DNA from 3 places in the Oerskovia paurometabola genome. Region 3 is predicted to be linked to each of the others. Evidence: riboswitches for the same ligand, from Rfam matches in the RefSeq annotation. Region 3 holds a riboswitch; each other region holds the start of a gene.
The links. A riboswitch is a leader RNA that binds a small molecule or an ion and turns the genes downstream of it on or off. The one in region 3 is predicted to bind thiamine pyrophosphate.

Region 1 (9,880 bases), 2.1 Mb from region 3:
GGCGACCGCAGCGCCCTCGCGCTCGCGAACCGCCAGATCGGCCAGCTCGCGCCCGCCGACAAGGCTGCCGCGGGCAAGCTCCTCGGCCCGATCCGCGGCCGCCTCAACCAGGCGCTCGCCGCACGTGCCCAGGTCCTCGAGGCCGAGCGCGACGAGCGTGTCCTGGTCGAGGAGTCCGCCGACGTGACGCTCCCCGTCGACCGGGCTCCCGCCGGTGCCCGCCACCCGCTCGAGACGCTCCAGGAGCGCGCCGCCGACTTCTTCACGGCCATGGGCTGGGAGATCGCGGAGGGCCCGGAGATCGAGGCCGAGTGGTTCAACTTCGACGCCCTCAACTTCGGACCGGACCACCCGGCCCGTCAGATGCAGGACACGTTCTTCCTCCAGGCCCCCACGGGACCCGACGGCGAGCCCGGCGAGCCGTCGAACCTCGTGCTGCGCACGCACACGTCGCCCGTGCAGGCCCGCACGCTCCTCGAGCGCGAGCTGCCCGTGTACATCGCGTGCCCCGGCAAGGTGTTCCGCACCGACGAGCTCGACGCGACGCACACTCCCGTCTTCCACCAGGTCGAGGGTCTCGCGGTCGACAAGGGCCTGACCATGGCGCACCTGCTCGGCACGCTCGACCACTTCGCCAAGGCGATGTTCGGTCCCGAGGCTCGCACGCGCCTGCGCCCGTCGTTCTTCCCCTTCACCGAGCCCAGCGCCGAGATGGACCTGTGGTTCCCCCAGAAGAAGGGCGGAGCAGGCTGGATCGAGTGGGGAGGCTGCGGCATGGTCAACCCGAACGTCCTGCGCTCCGCGGGGATCGACCCCGAGGTGTACTCGGGCTTCGCGTTCGGCATGGGCATCGAGCGCACGCTCATGCTGCGCCACGCAATTGCTGACATGCACGACATGGTGGAGGGCGACGTCCGCTTCTCGACCCAGTTCGGAATGGGGATCTGATGCCGAACATCGTCATCGACTGGCTCGGCGAGCACGTCGAGCTGCCGACCGACCTGACGGCCGAGACGCTGGCCGCCGCGCTCGTGAAGGTCGGCCTGGAGGAGGAGGCGATCCACGGGTCGTCCGTCACCGGTCCGCTCGTCGTGGGCCAGGTCGTCTCGGTCCAGCCCGAGGAGCAGAAGAACGGCAAGGTCATTAACTGGTGCCAGGTCGACGTCGGGGCGCACAACGTCGACGGCGTCCCCGTCGCCGAGGGCGGGACCCCGCGCGGCATCATCTGCGGCGCGCACAACTTCGGCCCGGGCGACCGGGTCGTCGTCGCGCTGCCCGGCGCCGTGCTGCCCGGACCGTTCCCCATCGCGAGCCGCAAGACGTACGGCCACGTCTCGGACGGCATGATCTGCTCGGCCAAGGAGCTGGGGCTGGGGCAGGACCACGACGGCATCATCGTGCTGGACCGCTACGGGTACTCCCCGGAGACGGGCTACGACACGACGCCCGGCACGGACGCGCTCGAGCTCCTGGGCCTGGGCGACGAGGTCCTCGAGATCAACGTGACCCCGGACCGCGGGTACTGCTTCTCCTACCGCGGCGTGGCCCGCGAGTTCTCGCACTCGACGGGCGCGGCCTTCACGGACCGCGGGCTCCCGACGGGCGACCTGCCCCGCGTGACGCCCGACGGCTTCCCCGTCGAGGTCGCGGACGACGCCCCGATACACGGCGTGACCGGTTGTGACCGCTTCGTCACGCGGATCGTGCGTGGCATCGACCCGCAGGCGCCGACCCCGGCATGGATGCAGCGCCGTCTGACCCAGGCGGGCATGCGCCCCATCTCACTCGCGGTCGACATCACGAACTACGTCATGCTCGACCTCGGTCAGCCCCTGCACGCCTACGACCTCGCCAAGGTCGCAGGGCCGATCGTCGTGCGCCGCGCGGCGCCGGGGGAGCGGCTCACGACGCTCGACGCCGTCGAACGCCGCCTCGACGTCGAGGACCTGCTCATCACCGACTCGCCCGAGGGGGTGCGCGGCTCGCGCGTGCTCGGGATCGCGGGCGTCATGGGCGGGGCGTCGAGCGAGGTCGGCGAGACCACGACCGACGTCCTGGTCGAGGCAGCACACTTCGACCCGATCACCGTGGCCCGCTCCGCACGCCGTCACAAGCTGCCCTCCGAGGCGGCCAAGCGCTTCGAGCGCGGTGCGGACCCGGCACTGCCGCCCGTCGCCGCCCAGCGCGTCGTCGACCTGCTCGTCGAGCTCGGCGGCGGCACGGTGGACGACGCCGTGAGCGACCTCAACACGGTCCCGCCCGTCGCCCCGATCGTGTTCCCGATCCACGAGGCCGAGCGTCTCGTGGGCGTTCCCTACACCTCGGAGCAGGTGCGTGGCGTGCTCGCGGAGATCGGCTGCACGGTCCGTGACCTCGACGGCGGCACCACCCTCGAGGTCACGCCGCCGACGTGGCGTCCCGACCTGACCGGTGCCGCAGAGCTCGTCGAGGAGATCGCCCGACTCGTCGGCTACGACAAGATCCCGTCGACCCTGCCGCCCGCCCCGGCGGGTCGCGGGCTCACGACCTCGCAGCAGCTGCGTCGTTCGGTCGCGCGCGCCCTCGCGGAGGCCGGGTTCGTCGAGACGCTCAGCTACCCGTTCGTGAACCCGCAGTCGCACGACGACCTGCGCCTGCCCGCGGACGACGACCGTCGCCGAGCGCTGCGGCTCGTCAACCCGCTCGCGGACGACCACCCCGAGATGCGCACGAACCTGCTGACGACGCTGCTCGGCACGCTCAAGCGCAACGTGGGACGCGGCAACACGGACCTCGCGATCTTCGAGATCGGCCTCGTGACGCGCCCCGTGCCCGGTGCACCGGCAGCCCCGCAGCTCCCGGGCGGCGTCCGCCCGAGCGAGCAGGACCTCGAGACGCTGCAGGCCGCTGTGCCGCCGCAGCCGCGCCGTGTCGCGGGCGTCCTGACCGGCCAGCGTGTGGCCTCGGGCTGGTGGGGCGCGGGTCGTGCGGCCGACTGGACCGACGCGCTGGCCGCCGCCCGGCTCGTGGCCGAGCGCGTCGGGGCCCGCGTGAGCGTGGTCGCCGACCACGACCACGCGCCCTGGCACCCGGGCCGGACCGCGAGGCTCGAGCTGTCGGACGGGGCCGTCGTCGGGCACGCGGGCGAGCTGCACCCCAAGGTGCTCGAGACGCTCGGTCTGCCCGCGCGGACCGTCGCGTTCGAGGTCGACCTCGACGCGCTGATCGCCGCCGCACCCCAGCAGCCCGTCCAGGCCGAGCCCGTCTCGTCGTTCCCGCTCGCGAAGGAGGACCTGGCGCTCGTCGTCGACGCCTCCGTGCCGGCCGCAGCCGTGCGCGCCGCGATCGAGGAGGGGGCGGGGGACCTGCTCGAGGACCTCGCCCTGTTCGACGTCTACACCGGCCCCCAGGTGGGCGAGGGCAAGAAGTCGCTCGCGTTCTCGCTGCGCCTGCGCGGCACCGACCGCACGCTCACCGCGGAGGACTCCGCGGCCGTGCGTGCCGCGGCGGTCGCTGCGGCGCACGAGAAGGTCGGGGCCGAGCTCCGTGGCTGACGTCACCACCGTGGCCCCCGCGCGCACCGCCCTCGTCACGGGTGGTGCGCGCGGGATCGGCCGCGCGGTCGTGCTGGGTCTCGCCCGTGCGGGCCTCGACGTCGCGGTCCTGGGCCGGGACGCGTCCCGCGTGGACGACGTCGCCGCCCAGGTCCGCGCCCTGGGTCGCCGCTCCGTGGGTCTGGTCGCGGACGTGGGCGACCCCACCGCCGTGGACGCGGCCGTCGCGCGGGCCGAGGCGGAGCTGGGCGGGATCGACCTCCTGGTCAACAACGCCGGGCGCATCGACGCCGAGGTGCCGCTGTGGGAGGCCGACCCGGACGAGTGGTGGTCCGTCATGGAGACCAACGTGCGCGGGCCCTTCCTGCTCGCACGGGCGCTCGTCCCCGGGATGCTCGCGCGGGGTGGGGGACGCGTCGTCGACCTCAGCTCTGGTGCCGGCTCGCACGACATGGACGGCGCGACCGCCTACAACGCGAGCAAGACGGCGCTGCTGCGCATCGGGTCGAACCTGCACCTGTCGGGCCATGCCCGCGGGCTGCGGACGTTCGAGGTCTCGCCAGGCGTGGTGCAGACCGACCTGACCGCGTCGATGGACATGCACGTGGGGCGCACCGAGTGGACGCCCGTGGAGCGCACGGTCGAGATGATCGTCGCGATCGCGGCCGGCGAGCTCGACGCGTGGTCGGGGACCTTCGTGCGGGTCACGCACGACTCGCCCGCGTCGCTGCGAGCGGCTGCCGCTGCCGGCTCCCGCGACGTGGAGGCCGTGCCCGGACCCGAGGCGCGTCGGTTGCGCGTGACGCGCTTCGGCGACGACGACCCCATGCCGGGAGCGCTTCCCGCGCGCTGATCTCGCGCCGTCCGACGGTCAGTGGTGGTGACCGTGCCGGCCGAGGGTCTCCACGGCGGTGGCCCCCGGCCGGGTCCACTGCGGCACGGGACGCGTGGTCTCGCTCCAGCCGGCGACGCCGTCCGCGTCCGAGCGCCAGAACCAGCCCGGGTCGCGCCCCTCGGGCCACCCGTCCGGCTGCGCCTCCCAGGCCTCGCTACGGCCGTGGGGCGTCATGTCGAGCAGGGCGAACGCCGGGTTGGTCGGCTCGGTGCCGCGACCCGTCGTCCGGTAGGTGAGGAACACGTCGTCGCCGTCGCGCAGGAAGCACGAGAGGTACCCCATCTCGCCGCCCACGGGCGCGTCCAGGTCGCGCACCGAGAACCAGGGCTGGGTGTAGCCCATGAACTCGACGAACGGGGCGACCTCGTCCCACGCCCCGGTCGTGACGATGGCGAACGAGACGCCGCGCGCGTTGAGGTAGACGGCGTCCTTCAGGTTCCAGGCCGTCCAGGTGCAGCCCTCGCACTGGCCCTGGTGCGGTGCGCCGTCGTGCCACATGTGCTGGTAGATCACGAGCTCGTCGCGCCCCTGGAACAGGTCCACGAACGGGACCGGCCCGTCGGGGCCGACGACCTTCACGGTGCCGTCGATCCTCGCCATGGGCAGTCGCCGTCGGGCAGCCGCGATGGCGTCTCCCTCGTGCGTGTGGGCCTTCTCGCGGTCCAGGAGCTCGTCCCGAGCGGCCTCCCAGGTAGCCAGGTCGACGACGGGCGGTCGGGCGGACCTCGGTGTGGTCGAGTCGTCGGGCGGGGTCGTCATGGTGTCCTCCGTGCGGGCTCGGGCAGGGACGCACGGCGCGCTCCTGCGGTCACGAGGGCAGACTCGGGACCGGGCCGGAACTCATCGTCAGTGGTGGCGGCGACCCCGCGAGGCGCCGAACGGCCCGCCCACGAACAGCCCCAGCCCGAGCACGAAGCCGAAGTCGTACCAGTTGCCGTTGTTGTGGACCTCGTAGATGTTCACCGTGTCGGTGAACAGCGAGACCACGAACGTGACGGGGACGATGACGCCCTGCCACAGGCCGAGCCAGAACCCGGCCGGGCTGCCGTCCGCGGTGGGCGTGCCGACGTCGGGGTTGGGACCGGGAGCGCAGGCCGCGAGCGCGAGCGCCCCGACGACCAGCGCGGCGGCGAGGGCGATGCGCCGGGCTCGTGGTGACGTGAGCGTGGTGCGAGCGGTACGTGCGCTCTCGTGGGGCGAGACGTTGTGCGTCGGGTGCATGGCCGACCTCCTCGTGGCTGGACCGGACGGTCGCCCCCAGCATCCGCCGCCGCGCGCTCCGGCTCAACCGGAGGCTCGCGTCGAGCGCTCGGTCACTCGGACGCGGGCAGCCGCCGGGTCCCGCCGATGACGAGCGTGACGTCGACGTCGACGTCCGCGAGCCCGGCCTCGTCGAGGGCCGTGCGCAGGGTGGCGGGGTCGGCCTCGGGGGCCGGGCCGATCGCCTCGATCCTCAGGACGGACCCGCTGAAGGAGATCCCGGTGACCGTCCACTGCTCCTGCTCGGCCCACGCCGCGGCGACGGGGGCGGCGGCGATCTTGTCGGCGTTCTGCCGCAGGACGTGCTGGCTGATCGCACTGAGGGGCACCGCCACGACGAGCAGCGCCGCCGCGACCGTGACGAGGCTCGCGCCGCGCAGCGGCCCCACGAACCTCTCGGCCTCGCCCGCGGCCGTGCGGACCTGGAACAGCAGGAAGACGAGCGTGCCGGTCGCGATGATCGCGGCGACGTTGGTCGCGAACAGCAGGAGAGCCCCCAGGGCCTGGTCCGGGGCGCCCGACTCGAGCGTGAGGCCGACGACCGCGAGTGGCGGGACGAGCGAGATCGCGATCGCGACGCCGGGCAGCGCGTCCGACACGTCGGCCCGCACCAGGGCGAAGGCCCCGACGGCTCCGGTCGCGAGCGCCGCGAGCAGGTCGATGAGCTGGGGCGTCACGCGGCCCGCGACCTGGCTGTTGGTCGCCGCGACGATCTCGATCGGGACGAACAGGCCGACGAGGTAGCCGGTCGCGACCACCCCGGCGGCGCCCGCGACGACCAGGAGCGCCGACGAGGTCAGGTTCCGGTGGTCGTTGAGGACGATCGCGAGCGCCGTCCCGACGATGGGCGTCATGAGGGGAGCGACGATCATGGCGCCGATCACGGTGGCCGTGCTGTCGGCCGCGACACCCGCCGACGCGATGACGGCCGCGAGGATCAGCAGGGTCCAGAAGGTGGCCTGCCGGGACCTCGCCGTCGGCCCCTCGGAGATGAACAACGCCGTGGTCATCCGCTGGATGTCGGCCGTCGTGACGCGCATGCTGCCTCCCACGGGTGCTGATCGTGCCCTCAGCATCACAGGGGGTCGTCGTGTGCGCTCGGTGTGCCTGCGCGGACGCGGCGCACGCGCTGCCAGGTCTTGAGGGCCTTGCGGGCCGCGCTCGCGACCGTGCTGCGGTTCGCGATGGCCGCCGTCTCCTCCGTGGGGTCTGCGGCCACCAGGAGCAGCCGCTCGTGGGCGAGGTCGCTCCCGGTGCTCCCGAGGGCACGGACCGCCCAGTACCGGGCGTCGACGTCCGGTACGGACGCGTGGGCGAGGAGCCAGACCGTCTGGTCGGGCTCGATCGTCCCCAGGGCGCTCGCGACGTACCCGAGGAGCGGGAACCGGTGCTCGACGAGCTCGCGCCGCAACGCGTCGACGGCGTCCGGGCCTCCGATGCCGGCCAGTGCGCGGGCCGCGGCCTCCCGCACGACGTGCTCCGGGTCGCCGAGCCGGGCGATGAGGTGCGGTACTGCCTCGTGAGCGTCGAGCGCGCCGAGCGTCTCGCACGCGACGACCCGCTCGGAGGTGACAGGCGAGCCCAGGAGCGCGACGGCGCTGGGTACGGCTCCCCGGAACCCGGCGCGCCCGCAGGCCGCCACGAGGTACCAGGTGGCTGACACGCCTGCATCGACGGCCCGCATCATCGACGGTTCGAGCGAGGCGTCGGCGAAGGCGTAGAGGCGGTTGAGAGTCCGCTCGAACGTGCCGATCGGGAACTGCTCGAAGTGCAGCACGACGTCACGCAGGGCGTCGACGGCGCCCTGGTCGTCGTCCATGGCCAGCGCGGCGGCGTCGTCGACCGCGTCCTCGTGGACCTCGGGGTCCGGGTCGAGAAGCCGGGGGACCAGGTCGGCGGTCATCGCGCGGCCGAGCCGAGCGACCGACGCGCGGGGGAGTGGGAGCAGCGGACCATGCGGCGAGCATAGGGGTGCTCGCCGCGCGGCCTCTTCTCGGCAGGTCCGCTACGGTGGTGGCCCCACCTGCCTGACCTGACCCACCTGCCCCCTCTGTCGACGACGACCACCGAGGTGACCGCCATGTCCCGCCGTACGGCACTGCTCGTCGGAGTCCTGGCCGTGTCGTGCGGCTCGCTCGCGCTCGGGGCCGCGCTCGGCGCGGCCGGCCCTGTGGCCGCACCCGCCGAGGGGCCGTGGGTCGTCCAGGTCGAGGGTCCGTCGGAGGGCGACGGGGAGTGCGCGGCGGATCCGGCCGTCGACTACGCCCTGACCCCGGCGATCATGCCGCCGGTCGGGACGTCGTTCGGACTGGTCCCCGACGCCACCCGCGCCGACCTGGAGCGTGTCGTGTCGTGCCTCGAGAAGTACGTGTCGACGTCGCGGATCACTGTCGTCGCGACCGGTACCCCGACGTCCCCCTGACCGGGGCGACGGACGAGCCGACCGTGCTGGTGCCACCTGGCGAGCTCCTGCCCGCGGGCGGGCCGTCCGCCCGCTAGAGTTCCCTGCGAAGACACGGGGTGCCCGCTCCCACGAGCCGGGCTGAGATCACACCCGTCGAACCTGATCTAGCTAGCACTAGCGAAGGGATGTCGGCAATGTCGCTTGCTGCCACTACACCTGTCCTGCCCGCACCTGCCCGCACGCCTGCGGCGGACGCCGTGGTCGCGGACGAGCACGGCGCGTCGCGGGGGCCCGAGCCTTCCCGCCCCCGCGTCCTGTCGATCGCGGGCACCGACCCGACGGGGGGCGCCGGGATCCAGGCCGACCTCAAGGCGTTCGCGGCCCACGGCGCGTACGGCATGGCCGTCACGACGGCCCTGGTCGCCCAGAACACGCACGGCGTCCGCACGGTCCACGTCCCTGGCGCGGAGTTCCTCGCCGAACAGCTCGACGCGGTCTCGGACGACGTGGTGATCGACGCCGTGAAGATCGGCATGGTCGCCGACGAGCCCAACGCGCGCGCCATCGCCGCGTGGCTCGGGCGCGTGCAGCCGCCGTTCGTGGTGCTCGACCCCGTCATGGTCGCCACGAGCGGCCACCGGCTCCTCGACGAGGGGGCCGAGCAGGCCGTGTGCGAGCTGGTCGCTCTCGCGGACCTCGTGACCCCCAACCTCCCCGAGCTCGCCGTCCTCGTGGGCGAGCAGGTTGCGACCACCTGGCCCGACGCCCTCGCCCAGGCGAGGCGGCTGCACGTGGCGAGCGGCGCCGTCGTGCTCCTGAAGGGTGGTCATCTCACCGGGGAGGAGTCGCCCGACGCCCTGGTGGGCGCTCGCGGGCCCGACGACGTCACGACCTTCTCGGCGCCCCGCGTCGACACCGTGCACACCCACGGGACGGGGTGCTCGCTGTCGGCGGCGGTCGCCGCGCTGCGTCCCCGGCGCGACGGCTGGGAGAGCGCGACGCGCGACGCCAAGGCCTGGCTGAGCGGCGCGCTGCGAGCCGGGGGAGCGCTGGCCGTGGGCACGGGGCGCGGACCCGTCGACCACCTGGCGCACCTGCCCACGCTCGGGCAGCGGACGTTCTCCGAGGAGGCCTGGGAGCGCATCTCGGGGTGGCGCGAGGCCGTCGAGCGCATGGGCTTCGTGCGGGCGCTCGCGGACGGGAGCCTCTCAGCGGGGGACTTCGGGTTCTACCTCGCGCAGGATGCCGCGTACCTCGCCGAGTACTCGCGCGTGCTGTCGCGGGCGAGCCGGCTCGCGCCCACGCCCGAGGCGCGGCAGTTCTTCGCGGGGGCCGCGGTCGAGTCGCTCGAGGTCGAGCAGGCGCTGCACCGCGACTGGTTGGGCGAGCACGCCGGGATGGACCGTGGGGCGGTCGAGAGCGTCGACCCGTCTCCCGTGACGGCCGCCTACACGAACCACCTCCACGCGGCCTCGAACGGGTCCTACGCGGAGACGGTCGCGGCCCTGCTGCCGTGCTACTGGCTGTACTCGCACATCGGCGACGTCCTGGTGCGCCGGGCGGGGGACCTCGACGGGCATCCTTACGCACGGTGGATCGCGCTCTACGGCGACCCGGCCTTCGCCGAGGCGACGCGCGCCGCGTGCTCGTTCGCCGACGAGGCCGCGCGCTGGGCCTCGCCCGCCGAGCGCGAGCGGATGCTGCGCGCGTTCGAGCTGTCCTCGATGCACGAGTACCTGTTCTTCGAGCAGGGGCTGACGCGACCGACCTGGCCGGCGCCGCCCCTCG
Region 2 (9,880 bases), 3.4 Mb from region 3:
GACGTTCCTCGAGGCCGTGCGCGGCAGCATGGAGTTCGCCGGGTGGCAGCGCACCGAGGGGTCCGAGCCGTTGACGCTCGAGTACGTGCTGGCCGCGCCTCTCGACGTGTCGGTCGTGCCACCGGGGTCGCTGTTCGCGCTGAGCGGTGCGACCGGTTGCGTGAGCGCGGACGGCACGGCGTACCCCGTGACGGTCGTCGCGTCGAGCCTGGGGCAGACCCTCGTGACGTTCGACGGCCTCGACGCGGCGGCCGCTCCCACCGAGGTCGAGCTCACCTCGCAGGAGGAGGGCCAGACGTGCCGGTAGGGGGCAAGCGGCTGGTCGGGGCGGGGTTGGGGCACGCGTTCCCCGGCACCGGGCTGCTCTTCGCCGGACTGGACCTGGAGATCGTGGCGGGCGAGGTGGTCGCGCTCGTCGGGCCCTCGGGCAGCGGCAAGTCGACGCTCCTGAGCATCGTCGCGGGCTGGGAGCGCCCCACGCAGGGGCAGGTCGAGCGCGTCGGGGTCGCCACGACGGGGTGGGTCTTCCAGAACCCGCACGGTGTCGCGCGTCGCGCCGCCCTCGACCACGTGGTGCTGCCGCTGCTGGCGCGCGGACTGCGCCGCCCCGACGCCGAGGACCGGGCTGCCGAGATCCTGGCGCGCTTCAACCTGACGTCGGTCGCCGACCGACCCTTCCGGGCGCTGTCGGGCGGAGAGGCCCAGCGGCTCATGCTCTCGCGTGCCGTGGCCCTGGCCCCGGATCTGCTCCTGGTCGACGAGCCCACCGCGCAGCTCGACCTGCGCACGGCCGCGACAGTCAACGAGGTCCTGGCCGGCATCGCCCAGGACGACTCGATCGTCGTGGTCGCCACGCACGACCCGCACACGCGCGACGCCTGCACGCGCGTGATCGACCTCGCCGACTTCCAGTCCGCGGAGGTCGCGGCGTGACCGCCACCGAGCAGGGCCCCGTGCCCGACGGCGCGGCGGGACCCGGCCTGGCCACGTCCCCGGGCGCCTCGCACCGTCCCGGTGGCGCACAGCCCCTCGGTCAGGTCACGGGTTCAGCACCCCCCACCGTGCCCGACGGCGGAGCGCACCTCCGCGCGGAGGCGAGTGGCGGCGTCGGGCCGGGGGAGAAGCCCGCGCGACCAGTGCGGGCGCGTGCCATGCGGGCCGCGTCCGTGGTGTCCGAGGCGTGGCGGAACGTCGGGTCCGGCACGACGCGCGCGACCTTGTTCGCGGCGGTGCTCGTCGTGGTCGTGGGGGCGCTCGCCGCGGTCGACGTGCGTGCGGTCGCGGGCGTGATCGAGGGCGCCCGTGAGTACCGGGACGCGGGCGCGAGCGTGCAGATCCTCGAGGCCACCGGGCAGGTCGACGGGGCACGCTGCGAGGCCCTCGCAGGGGTCGACGGCGTGAACGCCGCCGGAGCCCTGCGGACGGGGGATCCCGTGCGGGCGCTCAACCTGCCGTCGAGCGAGCTGACCGGCTTCGAGGCGACCCCCGGGCTGCTCGGCGCGCTCGACCGCGGCCGGGTCGCCGGGGCGGGACTGTGGCTGTCCGCGGACCTGGCCGAGGCGCTCGGCGCGTCCGCCGGTGACTCGATCGCGACGAGCACCGGTCCCGCGCGGGTCGGCGCCGTCTACCCGTACCCCGACGACGGGCGCGACCGCGCGCTCGGTTACGCAGCAGTCGCGCCGGTGCCCGCGGCGGGACTGTTCGACTCGTGCTGGGTCGAGATCTGGCCCGTCGAGCCCGAGACGGCGACGCTCCTGCGCACGACCATCGTCGCCGACTCAGCCTCCGAGGTTCAGCCCACCCAGAAGCAGCTCAACGGCCGGCTCGGCGCGACGTACGACGCGAGCGCCGAGTTCAGGGATCGTCTGACGAAGCCCGCGCCGATCGCCGCCGCCTTCCTGGGGTTGGCCCTGGGCTTCGCCGCGATTCGTCTGCGCCGCCTCGAGCTCGCCGCAGCCCTGCACGCCCGGGTCCCGCGCTCGGCGCTGACCTGGCAGGTGCTCCTGGAGACCGCGGCGTGGACCGGTGCCGCCGTGATCGTGACCGTTCCGGTGCTGTGGTGGCTCGCCGCCGATGCCGGCCTTCCCGCCGACCACCTCAGCACCTGGGTCATCGGCATGCGGACCGTCCTCGCGGGAGCGGGCGCGGTGCTCGTCGGAGCGGTCGTCGGGGCGCTCGCGACCCGGGAGAAGCACCTGTTCAAGTACTTCAAGGAGAGGTGACGGACCTCGACGCTGGGTGAGCCGGGCTGATCGCGGGACGCCCGCGCCGCCGTCGTGCAACCTGCGCTACGGTGACGACCGCACCACCACCCAGCACCACCGCACCACCAGTACCACCCACAACTCCACACACCCACGGGAGCTCGCAGCAGCGAGCTGAGAGGGCGGCTCAGCGCCGCCGACCGTTCGAACCTGTTCGGATCATGCCGACGTAGGGAGAGAGAGCAATGAGCTCTGAGACCGCTGTGCCCGCGCACACCATCACGACCGGACCCATCGCCGGGTCTGCCAAGGTGCACCACCCCGTCCCCGGCGCGGAGCACCTGCGCGTCCCCGAGCGCCGCGTGCACCTGAGCAACGGCGAGCACCTGGACCTGTACGACACCTCGGGCCCGTACACCGAGGTCGACGACCCGGCCGCGTTCGACCTCGCGGGCGGGCTGCCCGCGTTGCGGGCGTCGTGGCTGCGGCCCGACGCCGTCGCCACCGAGCACGGCACGGGCGGCGCCCGCACGCAGCTCGCTTGGGCGCGGGCCGGGGTCATCACCGACGAGATGCGGTTCGTCGCGGCGCGCGAGGGCGTGGACGTCGAGCTCGTGCGGGACGAGGTGGCCCGCGGCCGGGCCGTGATCCCGGCCAACCGCCGGCACCCCGAGATCGAGCCCATGATCATCGGCAAGGCGTTCGGCGTGAAGATCAACGCGAACATCGGCAACTCGGCCGTGACCTCCTCGATCGAGGAGGAGGTCGAGAAGATGGTGTGGGCCGCGCGCTGGGGCGCCGACACCCTCATGGACCTCTCGACGGGCAAGGACATCCACGAGACCCGCGAGTGGGTGCTGCGCAACTCCCCGATCCCCGTGGGGACCGTGCCGCTCTACCAGGCGCTCGAGAAGGTCAAGGGCGACCCCGCGAGGCTCACGTGGGAGATCTACCGCGACACCGTGATCGAGCAGGCCGAGCAGGGCGTCGACTACATGACCGTGCACGCGGGCGTCCTGCTGCGCTACGTCCCGCTGACCGCGCGCCGCGTCACGGGCATCGTGTCCCGGGGCGGCTCGATCATGGCCGCCTGGTGCCTCGCGCACCACCAGGAGTCGTTCCTGTACACGCACTTCGCGGAGCTGTGCGAGATCCTGCGCGACTACGACGTGACGTTCTCCCTGGGCGACGGCCTGCGACCGGGGTCGATCGCGGACGCCAACGACGCGGCCCAGTTCGCCGAGCTGCGCACGCTGGGCGAGCTGACCAAGGTCGCGAAGTCCTACGGCGTGCAGGTCATGATCGAGGGCCCTGGCCATGTCCCCATGCACAAGATCGTCGAGAACGTGCGCCTCGAGGAGGAGCTGTGCGAGGAGGCGCCGTTCTACACGCTCGGCCCCCTCGCGACCGACATCGCGCCCGCCTACGACCACATCACGTCCGCGATCGGGGCCGCGATCATCGCCCAGGCCGGGACCGCGATGCTCTGCTACGTCACGCCCAAGGAGCATCTGGGGCTGCCCGACCGCGACGACGTCAAGACGGGCGTCATCACGTACCGGATCGCGGCGCACTCGGCCGACCTCGCCAAGGGGCACCCGCGCGCGCAGCTGCGGGACGACGCGCTGTCGCGTGCCCGGTTCGAGTTCCGCTGGCACGACCAGTTCGCGCTGTCGCTCGACCCCGACACCGCGCGCGCCTTCCACGACGAGACCCTGCCGGCCGAGCCCGCCAAGACCGCGCACTTCTGCTCGATGTGCGGGCCCAAGTTCTGCTCGATGCGGATCTCCGCGGACGTGCGCGAGTACGCCGAGAAGAACGGCCTGACCTCGGTCGAGGCGATCGAGGCCGGCATGGCGGAGAAGTCGAGCGAGTTCACGGACGCGGGCGGCCGGGTCTACCTGCCGGTCGCGGGCAGCTGAGCCGCCGCCCGGCCACCTGCCCGACCGCTGAGTGCGGAGTACTTGTCGTCGAACGAGCCGATCGACGACAACTACTCCGCACTCAGCGGGGGCCCGGCGTGTTCAGGGGGTGCCGGGCGCCGCGATCCCGTGCTCGTACGCCCACACCACGAGCTGGACGCGATCGCGCAGGCCCGTCTTGGTCATGATCCGGCTCAGGTGCGACTTCACGGTGCTCGCCTCGAGGAACAGTGTCGAGGCGATCTCGGCGTTCGACTGCCCCCGGCACAGCAGCGCCAGGATGTCGTGCTCGCGCGAGGTGAGCAGACCTGAGGCGACGTCGTCCGGGGACGCGGGGGACCGCCGTCGGGCGAACTCGTCGATCACGCGCCGCGTGAGCGTCTGGTCGACGAGGCCCTCGCCCGACGCCACGCGCCGCACCGCGTCGACCAGGACGTCGGGCTCGGCGTCCTTGAGCAGGAACCCGCTCGCCCCGGCCTCCAGGGCGCCGAACACGTAGTCGTCCAGGTCGAACGTGCTCACCACGAGCACCGGGACCGGGTCGACGACGCCGGGACCCGCGAGCGCGCGCGTCGCCGTGATGCCGTCCCCGCCGGGCATGCGGACGTCCATGCACACGACGTCGGGGCGCTCGCGGCGTGCGACGCGCACGGCGTCGGCCCCGTTCGACGCTTCGCCCACGACCTCGAAGCCCTCGCTCTCGAGGATCACGGTGAAGCCTGCGCGGACGACGGCCTGGTCGTCGACCAGCACCACTCGGGTCATGGGGCCTCCTGCCCGACGGCGGAGCCCGGCCCGTCCGCGGACGTCGCCGAGCGCTGGGGGATCGTGGGGGACACCGGGTCGACCGGCCGGGGGACCGTGAGCCGGACCCGCCAGCCGTCGCCGGGCACGGGGCCGGCGTCGAGCGTCCCGCCGACGAGGTGCGCGCGCTCGGTCATGCCGATGAGGCCGTGGCCGGGTGGGGCCGGGGCAGCAGGGGAGCCGGGCGCTGGGCTGCCCGGCCCAGGCGGCCCGGCCCGGCCACCCGAGCCGATCGCCGCGACGGGCAACCGGTTGGTCACCGTGACGACGAGCGCGGCCTGCTGGTGGTCGGTGACAACCTCGATCGCGCGCCCGGGCGCGTGCCGGCGCGCGTTGGTCAGCGCCTCCTGGAGCACGCGGTAGACCGTGAGCTGGACGGCGGGGGACAGGTCGAACGGCTCGCCGAGCCGCACGTCGCGCACCTCGGCGCCGGCGCTGCGCGCGAGGTCGAGCAGCTCGTCCGCGTCGTCGAGCGTGGGCTGCGGTGCGGCCGGTGCCTCCTCGCCCGGCTCGCCGGGGCCGGTCTGCGACGAGCTGCGCAGGATGCCGACGACCAGGCGCAGGTTGTCGAGCGTCTCGCGTCCCTGGGTGCGGATCCAGCGCATCGACTCCTTGGCGCGCTCGGGGTCGCGGTCGACCAGGCGCTCGGCCGCGGCCGCCTGCACGACGATCCCCGACAGGTGGTGCGCGGCGACGTCGTGCAGCTCGCGGGCCATGCGGCCGCGCTCCTCCAGGACGGCCTGCGCCGCGAGCATGTCGCGCTCGCGCTCGGCCTGGGCCACGCGCCCCTGGAGCTGGGCGAACAGCTCGCGGCGCGTGCCGACGTACGCGCCCACGAGCGCCGAGGCCACGTACGTCAGGAGTGCCGAGGCGAGACCTCCCCAGACCTGGACCGCGACGGGCGTGGGACCCGTCGACGTGATCGGCACGGGGCCGCCGAGCACGAAGCCCAGCAGGACCTGCACGCCCGCTGCTGCCCCGGCCGCCCACAGGGCCGTGCGGCGCGGTGCGTACGCGCCGACCGAGTAGGCCGCGACGAGCGTCGCGGGCGCCTGGAACGAGACGAACGCGGGGAGCACCGGCACGAGCGCGACCTGGCCCACCACGGTCAGGGCGAGCGCGAGCAGCGGTGCCCGACGGCGCAGCGTGAGCGCCATGGCCTGCGCGACGACGATCACGATCGCTGCGACCCGTCCCCCGGTCGAGAACTGCAGGGAGTCGGGCGCGCCGTCGACCATGATGCCGAGGTCCGTCAGCGCGACCCGCTCGACGGCCAGCAGGAAGCCGACCGTGAGGACCGCGACGACCGCGCCGAGCAGGGCGTCGCGACCCGTCGCGGTGCGGATGCCGACCGCGGCGAGCCGGCGGTGCAGGGCGTCGAGCACGAAGGTTCCTCTCAGGTCCGGGCGGGCGGGCGGTGTCGGCGGCGCCGTCGGGCACCACGGTACGTGGCCGTGGCGCCCGACGGGCCGCCCCTTCGGACGAGACGTCAGACGAGGTCGCGGCGGCGGAACGTCACCGCGCCCGACCCGAGCGCGACCGCGACCCAGGCGACCAGTCCCAGCACCGCGACCCCGACGCCCATCGGGGCGAGGCCGCCCAGGGCCGACGTCGCGCTCTGGCCGGTCGACGCGAGCGACCCCAGGCCCAGCGGCAGCCACGCCGCGGCGCTCGACGTGCCGCCCGAGAGCAGCACGACCGCGGCCTGGACCAACGGCTCGACCACCACGAGCCCGACGACGACCAGGATCGCCGCGACCTGCCCGCGGATCAGCGTCCCGATGCCCAGCCCGAGCCACGCGAACAGCACGAGGACCAGCAGTCCGCGCCCCCACACCCCCAGGACGTCGCCCGCGTCGACCATGAGCTGCGCGCCGGGCGTCGACGCGACGGCCGCGAGAAGGCCCAAGGCCGTGAGCACCGCGAGCGCGGCGCCGATCACGAGCGCGACGACCGCGGTCGCCCCCGCCTTGCCCGCGAGGACGCGCAGGCGGGACGGGACGACGAGGGCCGTGGGGACGATGCCGCCCGTGCGGAAGTCGGTCGTGACCGCGAGGACGCCCAGCAGCAGCATGCAGATGACCGAGACCCCTGCGGAGCCCGAGCCCGCGGGGCCGTTGCCCAGCAGGTCCAGCATCGCGCGCTGCACGGGAGCGGCGCCCAGGTCGGTCAGCCCGGTGAGGTCTGGGGCGAGGTCGGCCGTCATCTCGGGCGAGGCCTGGAGGCCCACGGTGGCGCCTCCACCCAGCCCTTCGAGGCTCGACAGGACGCGCGGCAGGGTGATCGTCAGGGCCTGGACGAGGATCATTCCCGCGAGGGCGACGATCCCCAGGACCCAGGGCGTGCGGGTCGTGCGTAGCTTGAGCAGCTCGGCGCGGAACATCAGCGCACTCCTTCGGTCTCGGCGGTCAGGTTCAGGTAGAAGTCCTCCAGGGACTCGCCCCGGACGAGGTCCGTGAGCGGGCCGTCGGCGATGACCTGGCCCTGGCCGATCACGACCAGGTCGTCGGCCACCTGCGTGACCTCGGCCAGGACGTGGCTCGCGAGCAGCACCGCCCCGCCGCCGTCGGCGAACGAGCGCAGGACCTCGCGCATCCACCGCATGCCCGCGGGGTCCAGGCCGTTCGCGGGCTCGTCGAGCACCAGGACCTGCGGGTCGCCCAGGAGCGCCGCGGCCAGCCCGATGCGCTGACGCATCCCGAGCGAGTACGTCCGGACCCGCCGGTCGGCCGCACGGTCCATCCCGACGAGCGCGAGCACCTCGTCGACCCGCCGGCCCCCGGTCCCGCCCGCGGTCGCGAGGACCCGCAGGTGGTCGCGGCCGCTGCGGCCCGGGTGCAGGCCGCCCGCGTCGAGCAGCGCGCCCACGGTCGAGGCCGGCTTCTCCAGGGCCGCGAACGGGCTGCCCTGGATCGTCGCGGTGCCGGCGCTCGCGGACGCGAGCCCCAGCAGGACGTTCAGCGTCGTCGTCTTGCCCGCGCCGTTGGGGCCGAGCAGCCCCACGACCCTCCCGGGCTCGACGGCGAAGCTCACGTCGCGGACGGCGTCGAACGTCCCGTAGGACTTGCGCAGGCCCACGATCTCGATGGCTGGCATCGGGGGATCCCCTCTCCTCCGGTCGTGCGGCAGGGTGCCGCGCGCCGTGCCTCCAGCCTGTCTTCCGGGTGGTCGTGGGCGCTTCTGGCGGAAGGGGGAAGGTGGGTTGCGACTTGCGGTGGAACGGCGGTGGCGGCGGCGGGCGCCACGGGTCCCGGCAGACGTGCCCCTGAGAGCGCTCACACCGACACGGCCTCGGGGCGGTGGTCCCTGAGTCACCCGGCGTCGAGAGTGGAACGCGACGGGTCGCCGCCGTCGGCGGCGCTACGCTCGCGGGGAATCACACTTCATGGGGGAGGGCACATGCCCAGCACGACGTCAGACCTGCACGCCAGCGGCCCGGCCCGCCCGACGGCGGAGCCAGCCTCCCGGGGGGACGCCCGCCGCGACGGCCCCGGCCCGGGAACCGGCGCAGCGCCTCGCGGCTATGCGAAGGGGCGCGCCAAGCGCGACGAGATCATCGAGGCCGCGACGGGGCTCTTCGGCGAGGTCGGCTACCACTCGGCCTCGCTGCGCGAGATCTCCTCGCGCGTGGGGATCTCGCACCCGGGTCTGCTCCACCACTTCCCCACCAAGGAGATGCTGCTCCAGGCGGTGCTCGAACGTCGTGACGAGGCGGACTTCGCCCTGTTCGCCCAGGACCGCGAGGAAGGGCTCGACTACTTCGAGTCGCTCGTGCGGGTCGTCGAGCGCAACGCGGCCCGGCCGGGCATCGTCGAGCTCTTCTGCATCCTCTCGGCCGAGGCGACGTCGCCCGACCACCCGGCCCACGCGTACTTCCAGCGACGCTACGACGGTGTCCTGGCGCGCATCCGGGACGAGGTCTCCCGTCGCGCCGCGGAGGGACGACTGCGGCCCGGGATCGACGTCACCGCAGTGTCCAGGGCCCTCGTCGCCGTCATGGACGGGCTGCAGGTGCAGTTCCTGATCGAGCGCGGGACGCCGCGTCCGCCCGTCGACATGGTGGCCGGCCTGCGCTCCTACCTCGCGCTGATCCACGTGGACGAGGACCCGGTGCCCGAGGACTGACCTCGCCGGGCACACGGGTGGGTCTCCTCCCCGGGGCGTCAGCCGATCAGGGAGCCCTCGGTGAGTGCCGCGGTGCTCGCCACGCACAGCCCGGTCCGGTCGCCCTGCGCCCAGGACGCCTCGGACGGCGACCACACGACCAGCTCGACGCCGTCCGTGGGCGCGTCCGCCGACAGCACCGCGGGCGAGCACACCCGGGACACCCGGGCGTCAGCCACGTCCTGCCCCGGCCACCCCGCGTCCGCGGCGAAGTCGGTCCGCGCGACGACCTGTGCCTCGTGCGGGTCCGCGCAGGGTACGACCCGCACCGTGGCGACCTCGCCGTCGTCGGGCAGCTCGGCCAGGCAGTTCCCCAGGACGAGCTGGCGCGCGTGCGCGGACCGGGGCTCGCTCACGTCGGTGGGCAGCGGTGCCGTCGCGGCCTTGCCGACGAACAGCGCGACGAGCACCGCGACCGCCGTCAGCGTCACCGCGACCCCCAGGGCGATGCCCGCCCAGGCGAGGCCCACGCCACGGGTCCCGTCCCGCCGGATGCGCGCGAGCGCGGCCGCCCCGACCCCGACACCGACCGGGCCGAGCAGCAGCCCCGTCGCCACGGCGGCGACGGCCAGCGGTTCGGTCCGCGGGGCAGGGGGCTGCCAGCCGGGTGCGTAGTAGACGTCCGGGTCGTACTCGTGCGGGGAGGGCGGGCTGCTCACCAGGACCCCATCATCGCGAAGAGCCACAGCACCACGAGGGCGGTCGCGACGGCGCCCACCGCGATGCCCGTGATCGCGAACCCGCGGCCGGTCGTCCCGTCGCGCGAGATCTGCTGCAGCGCCACGA
Region 3 (9,880 bases):
CCTCGGCCAGCGTCGTAAAGAACGGGTTGGTGAAGTCGGGTACGACGAGCGCCACGACGCCCTGCCCGGCGTCGGAGCGGGCGTGCGGTCCCGCGCTCGGGCGGGCGGCGCGGACCCCGCGGCTCGTGGTGGCGCCGCGGTAGTCGAGCGCGGCCACGGCGGCGTCGATCCGGGCCGCGGTCTCGGGCTGGACGTTGAGCTGGCCGCGCAGGTAGCGGGAGGCCGTCGACGTCGAGACGCCTGCGTGTTGCGCAACTTGCGTCAGTGTCATCGTCGCCACCTCTCTGCTCGTGCCCCGGCCGTCGGGGTGCTGCCCGAGCCTATCGCTGCGCCGGTGATGGGCAGGCCGGGAGTCCGTAGGGGCCGCGGTTTCCCGGTGCCGTCGGCTCCGCAGCGGCCCGTCGGTGGGTGCCTCGTCGCGACTCGGTTGACACCAGGATGCCGCGCGCCTAGGTTGTTGCGCAACAGCAACACAACATTGCGCAACGTCGCCGATGTGCGGCGGAGCCCGAACCGTCTTGAGGAGAACCGCATGAGCCGCGTGCTGCTAGCCGGAGAGTCGTGGATCAATGCCGCGACGGACTACAAGGGCTACGACGCCTTCCCGCACGCCCAGCTGGAGATCGGCTGCGCCAAGCTGCTCGAGGCGCTCGCCGCCGAGGGCCACGACGTCACGCACCTCCCGTCGCACCTCGTCGCGACCGACTTCCCGTCGACCCTCGAGGAGCTCGACGCCTACGACGTCGTCCTCCTGTCGGACATCGGCGCGAACACCCTGCTGCTCCCGCCCGTCGTGTTCTCCGAGGGACGCCCCTTCCCGAACCGCATCAAGCTCCTCGCCGAGTGGGTGCGTCGCGGCGGCGGCCTCATGATGGCCGGCGGCTACCTCAGCTTCCAGGGCTTCCAGGCCAAGGCGAACTACCACGGCACCGCGGTCGAGGCCGTCCTGCCGGTCGAGATCCTCCCGTACGACGACCGCGAGGAGACCCCCGAGGGCATCAGCGGCGTCCTGACCGACGTCGAGCACCCCGTGACCGCGGGCCTCGATGCCGAGTGGCCCATCCTGCTCGGCTACCAGAAGCTCACGGCCAAGGCCGACGCGACCGTCCTCGCGACGATCGAGGGTCGCCCCCTCGTCGCCGTCCGCACCGAGGGCGAGGGCCGCACGCTGGCCTTCGCGTCCGACATCTCCCCGCACTGGGCACCCCGCGAGTTCATGGAGTGGTCCGGCTACGGCAAGCTCTTCGGCCAGGCGATCACCTGGCTCGCAGGCTGATGAGCGCCCGCCCCGAGGGCGGGGTCACCCCCGCCCTCGCCCCGCAGGTCACGGCCCCCCCGGAGGTGACCGTCGTCGGCAGCCTGAACATGGACATCCGGCTGACCGTCGACCGGATCCCGCGCTCGGGCGAGACCATCAGCGCGGCCGGGCTCAAGCGCTCGCCCGGCGGCAAGGGGGCCAACCAGGCCGTCGCCGCCGCGCGCCTGGGCCGTCGCGTCGCGATGGTCGGGGCCGTCGGGGACGACGACGCGGGCCGCGCGATCACGACCCGACTCGTGGCCGAGGGGCTCGACGTCGCGTCGGTCGCGATCTCCGAGCAGCCCACCGGCACCGCCGTGATCCTCTGGGAGCAGCCCGAGTCCACGATCGTCATCGAGGCGGGCGCCAACGGCGACGTCGACGAGCAGTTCGTCGACTCGCGCGACGCCGCGGTCCGGGCGGTCGCCGACGCACAGGTCGTCCTGTGCCAGTGCGAGACCCCGCTCGGTGCGCTCGCCGCCGTCACGCGCCTCGCGACCGGGACGACGATCCTCAACCCGGCCCCCGCGGTCCCGGTCCCGACCGAGATCCGCGACCGGTTCGACGTCCTGGTCCCCAACCGGTTCGAGCTCGCGACCCTCGCGGGCGCGAACGAGGCCCCCGGGTCGCTCGCCGACGTCGTGGCCATGGTCCGAGGTCTCGCCTTCCCGGGCGACGTCGTCGTGACCCTCGGGGCCGACGGCTCGGTCGTGGTGCCCCGCGACGGGCTGCCGACCCCCGTCCCCGCCGTGCGCGTCGACGCGATCGACACGACCGCCGCGGGCGACAGCTTCTGCGCAGCGCTCGCCGACGGGCTGCTGCGCGGGGAGGACCTCGTCGGGGCCGCCCGCTGGGCAGCCCGCGTCGCGGCCGTCACGACCACTCGCGACGGGGCCATCGAGTCCCTGCCGCTCGCCGACGAGGTGCCCGCCGCACCGCAGGACCCCACGCCGGAGCACTGACCCTCACGACCCGTCCGACCGCACGACCCCCACCCCGCACGACCCCCACCCAGCCCGACCACTCAGCGTCGACCCAGGGCTGGCCGTTCGATCGGTCCACCGATCCGACGTACCGTCGAAAGATGAAAGGCACGGCCAAGCAATGAAGCACACCACGCCGGAGACCGCCTCCCGCTCGGGAGGCGCCCAGACGGTCGCTCCGTCGCAGCGCAACAAGGTCAAGAGCACCGCGACCGCGCTCCTCGTCCTCGCGACCGTCCTCGCCGGAGCCCTCGGCCCCATGCAGGCCGCGGTCAACGGTCAGCTCGGCAAGACGATCGGCGACGGTCACGCGGCCGCCCTCATCTCGTTCGGCACGGGCCTGGTCCTGATGTGCGTCATCGTGTTCGCGCGCCCCGTGACGCGGCGCGAGGCGCTCTCGATCCCGAGCCTCATCAAGGGCCGCACGATCCCGTGGTGGAACTTCCTCGCGGGCCTCTGCGGCGCCGTCATCGTGCTCTCGGAGGGCGTGACGGTCGGCGTCCTGGGCGTCGCGACGTTCCAGATCTCGCTCATCTCGGGTCTGGTCATCTCGGGCGTGATCTGCGACCGCCTGGGCGTCACGGCCTCGGTCAAGCAGCCGCTCACGTTCTTCCGCCTCGCGGGCGCCGTCCTCGCGATCGTCGCGACCGTCATCGTCATCTCGCCGAACTTCTCGACCCCGCACACGATCGCCCTCGCGATCATGCCGTTCGTCGGTGGTCTCCTCGCCGGCTGGCAGCCCGCAGGCAACGCCGCGGTCGCCGACGCCACGGGTTCGATGCTCGTCTCGATCGGCTGGAACTTCCTGGTCGGCTTCACGGCCCTGGGCATCGCCTACGGGATCCGCGCCATGACCTCGGGCGTCGACTTCCAGCTGCCGCCCACGTGGTGGATGTACCTCGGCGGCCCGCTCGGCCTCCTCTCGATCGCGCTCATGGCGCTGCTCGTCCGGGGCCTCGGGCTGCTGCTCCTGGGCCTCGCGTCCACGGCGGGCCAGCTCGTCGGCTCGCTCCTGATCGACTGGGCCGTCCCGTCGCTCGGCCACACGATCTACGCGGCCACGATCATCGGCACCGTGATCGCGCTCGTCGCGGCGGTGATCGGCATGATCCCGTCCGGTAAGTCGACCGAGACCTCGTCCGGCGTGAGCGGTGACGCAGCAGTGGCCGCCGCCGTCGGCGGTGGTGAGGCAGGAGAGGTGAGCCCGCGATGAACGTCACGCCGGCCGGATTCGTCCAGACGGTCACCGGACCCGTCGCGGTGCACGACCTGGGGCTGACCCTGCCCCACGAGCACCTGTTCAACGACCTGTCGGGAGTGCTCGACGCGCCCAGCTACGAGTTCTCCCGGGCCGTGGTCCGCGAGCCCGTGTCGGCGTCGGTCGCCTGGGCCCTGCGCCAGGACCCGTACTGCTGCGCCGACAACATCGCCGACAAGCCCGTCGCCGCGGTCGAGGCGGAGATCCGCAGCTTCGCGGCCCTCGGTGGACGGACCGTCGTGGACGCGACGTCGAGCGAGGCGATCGGGCGCAACCCTGAGCGCCTCGCGGACGTCGCGAGCCGCACCGGCCTCAACGTCGTCATGGGCGCGGGCGCCTACCTCGAGAAGTTCGAGGGCGAGCGCATCACGGCCCAGGCCGTGGAGGCCCAGGCCGCGGCGATCTCGCGCGAGCTGTCGGACGGCGTGCGGGACACGGGCATCCGGCCCGGCGTGATCGGGGAGATCGGCGTCTCGCCGGACTTCACCGCGGGGGAGCGGGCGTCGCTGCGCGCCTCGGCACTGGCGCAGCTCGAGCACCCGCACGTCGCCATGCAGATCCACCTGCCGGGCTGGCAGCGTCGCGCGCACGAGATCCTCGACCTCGTGCTCGACGAGGTGGGCGTGCGGCCGGAGAAGGTCGTGCTGTGCCACATGGACCCCTCGGCCGAGGACCCCGCGTACCAGCGGGCCGTCGCGGAGCGGGGCGTGTGGCTCGAGTTCGACATGGTCGGCATGGACATCACCTACCCCAAGGAGGGCGTCTCGCCCGACCCGCACACCACGGCGGGCGCGGTGCACCGGCTCATCGACGCGGGGTTCGCGGGCCAGGTGCTCATGAGCCACGACGTGTTCCTCAAGCAGATGTGGGTGCAGAACGGCGGGAACGGGTTCGCCTACGTGCCCACGGTCTTCACCGAGATGCTCGCGCAGCGCGGGGTCGAGCGTGAGGTGCTGCGCCGCCTGACGCACGAGAACCCGGCGACGATGCTGACGGCGTGACCGGGTGACCGGGTGACGGTGTGTGACCGCGAGGTAGGACGTGCTGCGCGAGGTAGTGCGCGGTGCGTTCTACCTCGCGCAGCACGTCCTACCTCGGCCCCGTGCTCCGGCCCGACGGCGGGGCGACCGTCGAGCGGTCGGCGCGCCACGTCGTCGGGCCGGTGGAAGACTCGGCCCATGCGATTCCGGACCACGATCCTCCAGAGCGGCAAGACGGCCACCGGCATCCCCGTGCCGGACGACGTGGTCGCCGCGCTCGACGCGGGCAAGCGTGTGCCGGTGCGCGTCACGGTCGGCGGGCACACCTACCGCAGCTCGGTCGCGCCGTACCAGGGCCGGTTCATGATCGCGCTCAGCGCCGAGAACCGGGAGGCCGCAGGGGTGTCGGGCGGCGACGAGGTGGACGTCGACATCGAGGTCGACGACGCCCCGCGCGAGCTCGCCGTGCCCGACGACCTCGCCGCCGTGCTCACGCCCACGGCGCGCGCCGCGTTCGACGCCCTGTCGTTCAGCCGCCGCCGCGCGCTGGTCGAGCCGATCGAGGCCGCGAAGACCCCCGAGACCCGGCAGCGGCGCATCGACAAGGCCGTCGAGGCCATCGCGGGACCGGCTCCCGGCACGTAGGGCCGTCGACGTCGAAGGCGCTGCGCGAGGCCCCCTCTACGTCGAGCCCGAACCCGCCACGCCACCGAGCAGCGCGAAGGCGCTCTCCGCGGTGTCGACCAGCACGGTCGGGTTCGCGAGCACGGCCGGGTCCGTGGCTGCGAGCTGCACGGTCACGACGTAGCTGTCGCCCTCCGCGTCCTCCGCGAGCCACGATCCGGCCAGGACGCCCGGCGCACTGCCACCCTTGAACGCGACGTAGGGCCACGCCTCGGCGTCGACCTCGATGCCGGGGTTGACCGAGAGCACCTCGCGCACGACGGGGTCCTGCTCGCCGCGCTCGTGCAACCAGACGTGTGCGGCGCACAGGTCCGACGACGTCGCGAACCAGTCGACGTCGTCCTGCCAGACGGGCGTGGTCACTCCCGCAGGGTCGACGTCGAGGGGCCCACCGGGCAGCGCGTCGAGCATCGCGCGCCGCTCCGCGGTGCCGGCCGCCGCCCACCCGGTGGCCTGCGACGGCGCTCCCCAGGCGATCGCGAACGCGTCGCGGGTCGTGAGGAACGGGGTGTTGAGCGACGGGTCCACGTGCCCCAGCGCGCCCTGCGCGCGTTCGACCGCGTCGCGTCCCACGGCCTGGACCAGCAGGTCGGTCGCGGTGTTGTCGCTGATCGAGATCATGAGCCCGGCCGCCTCACGCACCGTGACCACGGTGCCCGTGGGCGCGTCCTGGAGCTGGCCCGCGGGCAGCGACCGCACGTCGTCGGTCACGGTGAGCGCGTCGTCCCAGGTCAGCGTCCCGGCCTCGACGGCCTGCGACACGGCGCCCAGCACGTAGAGCTTGAAGATCGAGCCGAGCGGCAGCACCTCGTCCGCGTCCGAGCCGCCGGGGGCCTCCTCGACCGGCCGGCACGTCCCGTCGTCCAGGACCTGGGCCACGAGCAGCGAGCTCCGTGCGTCCACGGCGTCGAGACGTTCGCCCAGCTCGTCCCAGCTCTCGGCGGGCTCACGGTGCGGGTCGTCGCCCGGGCCGAAGAAGAGGGTCTCGATGCGGCTGTCCGCGTCGACCCCGATCTGCATCGTGAAGAACTGACCGCTCGCGCCGACGATCGTCAGCGCGGCCTGCTGCTCGCCCGGGCCGACCGCGTCGACCGAGACCGGCACCCACTCCTGGTCCGCGCGGAGCTGCTCCAGCACGGGCACGAGCTGTGCGGCGGGCACCTGGTCCAGGAACGGCCGCGCGAACCGCCGCTCGAGCGTCGCGGCGTCGGGGGACGCGTCCGCGTTGAGCACCTGGATGACCCACCCTGCCGCCTTGCCGACGGTCCCGCCCGGCAGCGCGACCGCGGTCGGGGCCACGCTCGGCGTGGGCGACACCTCGGAGCCGGGGCCGGGCGACGAGCACCCGGTCAGTGCGAGCCCCACGACGAGGAGGCCTCCTACGAGGGACGAGCGACGGCGTCGGGCAGCAGGAGGGGAGGGCATCGGGACACCCTACGGAACACCCCTCGCACGGCGGGCGCGGACCCGCCGGGGCCGCCCGACCTCGACCTCAGGACGCGCGCGCGACGAAGCGCTTCACGACCCGCTTGGCCTCGCGTCCCGCGAACCGGCGCGCGAACACGCTCGCGGCAGCCGCCGCAGCGGCGAACGTCACGGCGCTGATGATGCCGACCTCCGGGTCGTCCAGGTCCTTGGGCGCGTCGTGCCCCGTCGCCTTGGCCCACGCGTAGCTCACGGCCTTCTGGGCGATCCAGCCTGCGGCCAGCGTCAGTGCGACGGTCGTGACCTTCTCGGCGAGGGTCTGCTCGTTCTCGGCCATGTGTGTTCCTCCGGTGAGGGTGAGGCGGGCGGGGCGGTGCCGCCGTCGTACCCGCAGGCCCGACGGCGAAGCTCACTCCCACCGTAGTCGTCCCCCGGGGCGCCGCGCTCCCCGGGGGACGTCACCCGCGAGAGCCCTGCCCGCGCCGTCGGGCCGCGGTGTAAAGTCGCAGGTGAACGACAGGGGAGCGCCGACCGCCCGGGAGACACCGGGCAACGGGCGCTGAGAGTGCGGACCACCGCAGACCCTCGAACCTGATCCGGTTAGCACCGGTGGAGGAAGTCGGGCTTCTCTAGCCTCGCTCACGGGACCTCCCGTGCGCGAGGTCCCCCTCCTGTGACGTCCAAGGAGGACACGTGAACACCATCAGTACCCGCCGCAGCACTCCCCGCAGGCTAGGCCTGGGGCTCGTCGGCGGGATCGGCGCGCTGGCCCTCGCGGCCTGCGCAGGCACCACTGACGCGGGATCGGGCGAGAGCGGGTCGAGCGCCGCGAGCAGCACAGTCACCCTCGTCACGCACGACTCGTTCAACGTCAGCGAGGACGTCCTCGCCGCGTTCGAGAAGGAGTCCGGGCTGACCGTCAAGCAGGTCGCCCCCGGCGACGGCGGGGCGCTCGTCAACCAGCTCGTGCTCACCAAGGGCTCGCCGCTGGGCGACGTCGTGTTCGGCATCGACAACTCGTTCGCGACGCGCGCGATCGACGAGGGCGTGCTCGAGCCCTACACGCCCGCGGGCCTGGCCGGCTCGGCCGCGCAGTACGCGGTCGGCGACGGCGCGCTCACACCCGTGGACCTGGGCGACGTGTGCGTCAACGTCGACCACACCTGGTTCGCCGACAAGGGCCTCGCGGAGCCCGTGACCCTCGACGACCTCACCAAGCCCGAGTACAAGGACCTGCTCGTCGTCACCAACCCCGCGACGTCGTCGCCCGGGCTGTCGTTCCTGCTCGCGACGGTCGGCGCCTACGGAGAGGACGGCTGGGAAGGTTACTGGGCCGAGCTCAAGGACAACGGCGTCAAGGTCGTCGACGGCTGGTCCGACGCCTACTCGGTCGACTTCTCGGGCTCCGAGGGCAAGGGCCCACGCCCCCTCGCGCTGTCCTACTCCACGTCGCCCGCGTTCACCGTGTCCGAGGACGGGACCTCGACCAGCACGGGCGCGCTCCTCGACACGTGCTTCCGCCAGGTCGAGTACGCGGGCGTGCTCGCCGGCGCCGAGAACCCCGAGGGCGCCAAGAAGCTCGTCGACTTCCTCGTGAGCGACGCGTTCCAGGCCGACATCGCGGACAACATGTACATGTATCCCGCGAACGCGGACGTCGCTCTGCCCGAGGGGTGGGCCGAGTTCGCGCCGCTGTCCCCGGCGCCGTTCGAGGTCGCTCCCGCCGACATCACTGCGCACCGCGACGAGTGGATCAAGGCGTGGACGTCGACGGTGATCGGCTGAGCACGATGCCCGTGAGCCGCGGCGTGCCTGCGGCCGTGCAGCGCGGCGGGCGGGTCCTCCTGTGGGGGCTCGCCGCCGGGCTGCCGCTGCTGTTCCTCGGGGTGTTCTTCGCGTGGCCCGTCGTGACGCTGGTCGCGCGCGGGTTCGTGACCCAGGACGCCTCGGGTGCCTCGCTGGACCTTTCCGGCTTCGCCGAGGTGTTCTCCGAGCCGCGGACCTGGCGCATCGTCGGGCTCACGCTGTGGCAGGGCGTCCTCGGGACCGTGATCTCGCTGCTGCTCGGCGTGCCCGGCGCCTACGTGCTGTACCGGTGCAGGTTCCGGGGGCGCACGTTCCTGCGGGCCTTCGTGACCGTGCCGTTCGTGCTGCCGACCGTCGTGGTCGGCGTCGCGTTCCGCTCGCTGCTCGTCGAGGGCGGGCTGCTCGGGTTCCTGCGGCTCGACGGCACGTTCGGGGCGATCGTCCTGGCGCTCGTGTTCTTCAACTACTCGGTCGTGGTCCGCACGGTCGGCGGGCTGTGGGAGCACCTCGACCCGCGCGCCGAGGAGGCGGCCCGCGCCCTCGGCGCCTCGCCCTGGCGTGCGTTCCGGTCCGTGACGCTGCCGTCCCTGGCCCCGGCCATCGCGTCCGCGGCGTCGATCGTCTTCCTGTTCTGCGCGACGGCGTTCGGCGTCGTGCTCGTCCTGGGCGGCGTCCAGTACGGGACCATCGAGACCGAGATCTGGATCCAGACCACCCAGTTCCTCGACCTGCGCACCGCGGCCGTGCTGTCCGTGGTGCAGCTCGTGGTCGTCGTGGTCGCGCTGAGCGTCGCGAACCGGACCCGCTCCCGGCGCGAGCGCGCCCTCAACCTGTCCGCCGCGACGTCCGCGGCCCGGCCGCTGCGCCTACGGGCCGACGCCGCCCCGCTCGCGGTGACCGCCGTCGTCGTGCTGGGCCTGATCGCGCTGCCGCTCGTCAACCTCCTCGTCCGGTCGTTCCAGACCCCCGCCGGGTGGAGCCTCGCGAACTACGCGAACCTCGGCACGACCGGCGGTCGCAACGCCCTGACCGTGACCGTGTGGGAGGCGACCGCGAACTCGCTGCGCACCGCGGCGCTCGCGACGCTCATCGCGGTCGTGATCGGGGGGCTCGTGGCTCTCGTCGTCTCGCGGCGGCCCCGGTCCCGCACGGCGCGGCGCGCGATCGGCGCGCTCGACTCGGTCTTCATGCTCCCGCTCGGCGTGTCCGCCGTCACGGTCGGGTTCGGCTTCCTCATCACGCTCGACAAGCCGCTCGGCCTCGACGTGGACCTGCGGACCTCGGGGATGCTCGTCCCGATCGCCCAGGCGGTCGTCGCGATCCCGCTCGTCGTGCGGACCGTTCTGCCCGTGCTGCGCGCGATCGACCCGCGCCTGCGCGAGGCCGCCGCGACCCTCGGGGCGTCGCCCGCCCGCGTGTTCGCCGCGGTCGACGGTCCCATCGCCGC

Region 1: it holds a riboswitch for thiamine pyrophosphate, as region 3 does, so the genes downstream of both, thiD (bifunctional hydroxymethylpyrimidine kinase/phosphomethylpyrimidine kinase) here and JOD48_RS18025 (thiamine ABC transporter substrate-binding protein) in region 3, are expected to answer to the same signal.
Region 2: it holds a riboswitch for thiamine pyrophosphate, as region 3 does, so the genes downstream of both, thiC (phosphomethylpyrimidine synthase ThiC) here and JOD48_RS18025 (thiamine ABC transporter substrate-binding protein) in region 3, are expected to answer to the same signal.

The regions. Positions count from the first base shown of each region.
Region 1 is NZ_JAFBBV010000001.1:1,988,883-1,998,762, forward strand. It holds gene pheS (phenylalanine--tRNA ligase subunit alpha) at 1-948, shown strand, start outside; gene pheT (phenylalanine--tRNA ligase subunit beta) at 948-3,533, shown strand; gene JOD48_RS08925 (SDR family NAD(P)-dependent oxidoreductase) at 3,526-4,386, shown strand; gene JOD48_RS08930 (DUF899 family protein) at 4,405-5,187, opposite strand; gene JOD48_RS08935 (hypothetical protein) at 5,275-5,649, opposite strand; gene JOD48_RS08940 (DUF389 domain-containing protein) at 5,742-6,728, opposite strand; gene JOD48_RS08945 (HEAT repeat domain-containing protein) at 6,764-7,591, opposite strand; gene JOD48_RS08950 (hypothetical protein) at 7,769-8,110, shown strand; TPP riboswitch at 8,195-8,295, shown strand; gene thiD (bifunctional hydroxymethylpyrimidine kinase/phosphomethylpyrimidine kinase) at 8,287-9,880, shown strand, end outside.
Region 2 is NZ_JAFBBV010000001.1:613,101-622,980, forward strand. It holds gene JOD48_RS02735 (peptidoglycan-binding domain-containing protein) at 1-307, shown strand, start outside; gene JOD48_RS02740 (ABC transporter ATP-binding protein) at 298-933, shown strand; gene JOD48_RS02745 (hypothetical protein) at 930-2,222, shown strand; TPP riboswitch at 2,348-2,457, shown strand; gene thiC (phosphomethylpyrimidine synthase ThiC) at 2,450-4,126, shown strand; gene JOD48_RS02755 (response regulator) at 4,229-4,891, opposite strand; gene JOD48_RS20045 (sensor histidine kinase) at 4,888-6,315, opposite strand; gene JOD48_RS02765 (hypothetical protein) at 6,420-7,313, opposite strand; gene JOD48_RS02770 (ABC transporter ATP-binding protein) at 7,313-8,026, opposite strand; gene JOD48_RS02775 (TetR/AcrR family transcriptional regulator) at 8,330-9,055, shown strand; gene JOD48_RS02780 (DUF4190 domain-containing protein) at 9,094-9,753, opposite strand; gene JOD48_RS02785 (DUF4190 domain-containing protein) at 9,750-9,880, opposite strand, start outside.
Region 3 is NZ_JAFBBV010000001.1:4,044,091-4,053,970, reverse strand. It holds gene JOD48_RS18065 (LacI family DNA-binding transcriptional regulator) at 1-280, opposite strand, end outside; gene JOD48_RS18060 (glutamine amidotransferase) at 533-1,276, shown strand; gene JOD48_RS18055 (ribokinase) at 1,276-2,259, shown strand; gene JOD48_RS18050 (DMT family transporter) at 2,402-3,493, shown strand; gene JOD48_RS18045 (phosphotriesterase family protein) at 3,490-4,539, shown strand; gene JOD48_RS18040 (YdeI/OmpD-associated family protein) at 4,717-5,163, shown strand; gene JOD48_RS18035 (serine hydrolase) at 5,200-6,627, opposite strand; gene JOD48_RS18030 (DUF4235 domain-containing protein) at 6,695-6,964, opposite strand; TPP riboswitch at 7,136-7,262, shown strand; gene JOD48_RS18025 (thiamine ABC transporter substrate-binding protein) at 7,321-8,412, shown strand; gene JOD48_RS18020 (ABC transporter permease) at 8,418-9,880, shown strand, end outside.